DNA from 2 places in the Sulfitobacter sp. 1A12779 genome. Region 1 is predicted to be linked to the other one. Evidence: riboswitches for the same ligand, from Rfam matches in the RefSeq annotation. Region 1 holds a riboswitch; the other holds the start of a gene.
What was found. A riboswitch is a leader RNA that binds a small molecule or an ion and turns the genes downstream of it on or off. The one in region 1 is predicted to bind thiamine pyrophosphate.
Positions count from the first base shown of each region.

Region 2: another riboswitch for thiamine pyrophosphate. It lies ahead of thiB (thiamine ABC transporter substrate binding subunit); the one in region 1 lies ahead of thiD (bifunctional hydroxymethylpyrimidine kinase/phosphomethylpyrimidine kinase).

Region 1 is NZ_JBIFFU010000004.1:223,549-225,732, reverse strand. It holds gene ACGYLQ_RS07435 (FAD-dependent oxidoreductase) at 1-553, opposite strand, end outside; gene thiD (bifunctional hydroxymethylpyrimidine kinase/phosphomethylpyrimidine kinase) at 546-1,349, opposite strand; TPP riboswitch at 1,416-1,512, opposite strand; gene ACGYLQ_RS07425 (error-prone DNA polymerase) at 1,624-2,184, opposite strand, start outside.
Region 2 is NZ_JBIFFU010000001.1:28,578-30,761, reverse strand. It holds gene aroC (chorismate synthase) at 1-967, opposite strand, end outside; TPP riboswitch at 1,060-1,161, shown strand; gene thiB (thiamine ABC transporter substrate binding subunit) at 1,196-2,173, shown strand; gene ACGYLQ_RS00160 (thiamine/thiamine pyrophosphate ABC transporter permease ThiP) at 2,149-2,184, shown strand, end outside.

The DNA of each region.
Region 1 (2,184 bases):
CGGGCAGAGCGTCGCGGGCCACCATGCCGCGGCAGTCGATCACCGGGCCTGTGACCTCCGAAGGGGTGAGGGCCGTGGTCTCAACCGTCACGCCCTCGGCGGCCAGCGCATGGGTCAGGTCTTGCAGCGCTTGCCGCGGGTTCAGATGCGCTTCCTCGGCAAAGAACAGCCCGCGGCGATGGCGCCCGGCGAGGTCCGGCTCACAGGCTGCGATGGCTTCGGCGTCGCAGTCGTTGTGGCCTTCGGTGCGGGCGGCGAAACGCTGCAATTCCGCGCGGTCCCGCTCGGGGGCGAGGACCAGCGTGCCCCTATGGGTGACCTCCGTGACCTCCCCCCATAGCGCCGCAGCACGCCGCCCGTGGGTCACCACCGCAGGCTCGCTCAGCGCCCCTTCGCAAAAGGGGGCGAGCATGCCGCCCGCCCACCACGAACAGCCGTGCGGCCCGGGCGGGCCCTTGCGGTCGACGAGCCTTGGCCGCAGCCCCTGCGCCAGACAGGCCCGCGCGGCCCAAAGCCCTGCCACGCCCGCGCCGATGATGGTGACATCACTCATGGGGCCAAACGCCGTGAAAATGATGCACCGGCCCGTGGCCATGGCCGATGTTGAGGGCGTCCGCCGCGGCAATGGCGCGTTGCAGATAGCTATGGGCGGCCTCCACCGCCTCCGGCAGAGGCAGGCCCCGCGCCAGACCGGCGGCAATGGCGGCAGAGAGCGTGCAGCCGGTGCCATGGGTGTTCGCCGTCTGCTGGCGGGGCGCGGAAAGGCGCAGGGTGTCGGCCTCGGAAATCAGCAGATCGACGCAGGTCTCGCCCTTGCCATGGCCGCCCTTCATCAGCACCGCGCGGGGGCCGAGCGACAGCAGCGCGCGGCCCTGCGCGAGCATCGTGGTCTCGTCGGTGGCTTCTTCTGTGTCGAGCAGCCGTGCGGCCTCGGGCAGGTTCGGCGTCAGCACACGGGCGCGGGGCAGCATCCGGTCGCGCAGGGTTTTGACCGCTTCGGCAGAGAGCAGCGCATCGCCGGATTTCGCCACCATCACCGGGTCGAGCACAATGGGCGCGGGGCAGTCTGCCAACCCCTCGGCCACGGCGGAGATCGTTGCCGGGTCGCCCAACATGCCGATCTTGACCGCGCCGATGGCCAGATCGTCAAAGACCGCCGTCATCTGTGCGCGGATCATCGCAGGGGCGATCATGGCGACCGCGGTGACGGCGCGGGTGTTCTGGGCGGTCACGGCGGTGAGCACGCTTGCCCCATAAACGCCAAGCGCGCTAAAGGTCTTGAGATCGGCCTGAATCCCCGCTCCGCCGCCGCTGTCGGACCCCGCAATCGTCAGTGCTTGAAACGCCATTCGGCCCCCCATTCGTTAGATGGGCCAAGGGCATGGAGATACGGGGTAAACGACCGCCCGGATGGGCTGATGCTTGCTTCCGTTCCCTACGCCGGTACGACCCGGATCAGGTTCGATGGGTCGGTTTTCACCTCTCAGCCTTGCGGCACCCCAACGGATTTCCGGCAGGCTAGCGAGGGGCGTTCATAGGGTCAACAGGGGATCGGTTATTTATTGGTTTGTGTTTTATATCATTTAGTTGCGGTGTGTACCTCATGCATTGCATGAGGATTTGTTAATGAAAATCCCGCGATTTGGGGATCACTTTGGCATCGCGCGGGTGGCCGTGCATGGCCACCTGACCGGGCAGCGGATGGGTCGGGTGATCGCCCCGCGTCGTGATGCCGGGCATCGGTGCTTCCGATAGTGCTGCCAGCCGGTCGGAGCGGTTCTCAAGCCGCTCGGCCACCACGTGGATCACCCGCCCGTCGGTCTGCACGCGCCCCTCCACGACCAGAAGCCGCGACGACATGATCGTGGGGCGGTAGAGCTTGAACATGTTTGGCCAGATCACGAGGTTGGCGACGCCGAATTCGTCCTCCAGCGTGATGAAACAGACCCCCTTGGCGCTGCCGGGTTTCTGGCGCACCAGCACCAACCCCGCCAGCTTCACCCGCCGCCCGTGGCCCATGCGCGCCAGATCCCGGGCCGAGGAAAACCCCTGCGCGGCGAGGCTGGCACGGTAAAAGGACATCGGATGCGCCTTCAGCGACAGGCGCAGCGTCTGGTAGTCGGCCACGACCTGCTCCGCCTTCGGCATCACCGGCAGATGCACCTCCGGCTCCGGGCCGCGGGC
Region 2 (2,184 bases), on a different contig from region 1:
TGATGATCTCGGTCTCTTCGCCCTGTTTGGTGATGGTGCGCCGCGTGGTCAGAATGCTGGAGGTCGGCTTCACCGCGAAGCGCAGCACCACATCCTGCCCGGTGCTGATCCCGCCCAAGATGCCGCCCGCGTGGTTCGAGGAATATTCCGGCCCATCGGGTCCCATGGTGATCTCATCGGCATTCAATTCGCCGGTCAGCATCGCCGCCGACATGCCCTCTCCGATCTCCACGCCTTTGACGGCATTGATGCTCATCATCGCGGCGGCCAGATCGGTGTCGAGCTTGCCATAGACCGGCGCGCCGAGACCCGCAGGCACGCCGCGCGCCGTGACTTCGATGATCGCGCCGACGCTGCTGCCGGACTTGCGCAGCCCGTCGAGGTAGTCGGCCCAGTCCGCCGCCGCCTTGGCATCCGGCACCCAAAAAGGGTTTTGGTCGATTTGGTCCCAATCGAACGCATCGCGGTCGATCTTATGCGGCCCCATCTGCACCATGTAGCCGGTGATCTGAAGCTCCGGCGCCAGCGCCTTGATCGCCTCACGCGCCAGACCGCCCGCCGCCACCCGCGCGGCGGTCTCCCGGGCCGAGGAGCGGCCACCCCCGCGATAGTCGCGGATGCCGTATTTCTGGAAATAGGTGATGTCGGCATGGCCGGGGCGGAACTTGTCCTTGATATCCCCGTAGTCTTTTGAGCGTTGATCGGTGTTCTCGATCATCAACTGGATCGGCGTGCCGGTGGTAACCCCTTCGAAGGTGCCCGACAGGATCCGCACCTCATCCGCCTCACGCCGCTGCGTGGTGTATTTGTTCTGGCCCGGTTTGCGCTTGTCGAGCCACTGTTGGATCATGCCCTCGTCAATCGGCACGCCGGGGGGGCAGCCGTCGATGGTCGCCCCAAGGGCGGGCCCGTGGCTCTCGCCCCATGTGGTGACCCGGTAAAGATGGCCAAAGCTGTTGATCGACATGGGCGGACCTCCTGTTGTCAAACCCTTAGCCGGGGCAGCGCCCTGCCTCAAGGGGATTTGCCTTGCCAATTGTGCAGGTCCGATCTACCCCTGACGCTACCTCGGGGGGCCTTTGGGCTGAGATGTGCATGTTGTGCGGACCCGTTGAACCTGAACCGGTTAACACCGGCGGAGGGAAGGTCAGGACAGACATCCACCTTTTACCTTTCGCCGCAAAAGGAGGATGCGATGAAGTATCTTACACTTGCTGCGGGCGTCATGGGCGCATCGGCCGCATGGGCCGAGACGCCTGAACTGACGGTCTATACCTACGACAGTTTCGTCACCGAATGGGGGCCGGGCCCGGCCATCGAAGAGGGGTTCGAGGCCGAATGCGGCTGCGATCTGAAATTCGTCGGCATGGGCGACGGTGCGGCCTTGCTGGCGCGGCTCAAACTTGAAGGCGCACGGTCGGACGCGGATATCGTGCTGGGGCTGGACACCAGCCTCGTCGCCGCCGCGAAAGAGACCGATCTGTTTGCGCCGAGCGGGTTGCAGGCCGACTATGACCTGCCGATCACTTGGGAAGACGAAGTCTTTGTGCCCTATGACTGGGGCTACTTCGCTTTTGTCCACGGCAAAGACCTTGCCGCGCCCGCCGATTTCAAAGCCTTAGCCGAGAGCGATCTGAAAATCGTGATCCAAGACCCGCGCTCTTCGACGCCCGGTCTGGGGCTGTTGATGTGGGTCAAAGCGGCCTATGGCGACGCCGCGCCCGAGATCTGGGCGGGGCTGGCCGATAACGTCGTGACCGTGACCAAAGGGTGGTCCGAAGCCTACGGCCTCTTCCTCGAAGGCGAGGCTGATATGGTGCTGAGCTACACCACTTCCCCCGCTTATCACCTGATCGCGGAGGAGGACGACAGCAAGACCGCAGCGCTGTTCGACGAGGGCCATTACATGCAGATCGAAGTGGCGGGGAAACTCGCCGGGTCGGACCAGCCGGAACTGGCGGATCAGTTCTTGCAATATCTCGTTTCCGACGCGGCGCAATCGGTGCTGCCGACGACCAACTGGATGTATCCCGCCGTGACGCCCGAAGGCGGTCTGCCCGCAGGGTTCGAGGGCATGATCCAGCCCGACAACGCGCTGTTGGTACCGAACGACGAAGTCCCCGCGCTTCGTGAGGAGGCTTTGGACGAATGGCTGACCGCGCTGTCGCGTTAAGCGGCAAAACG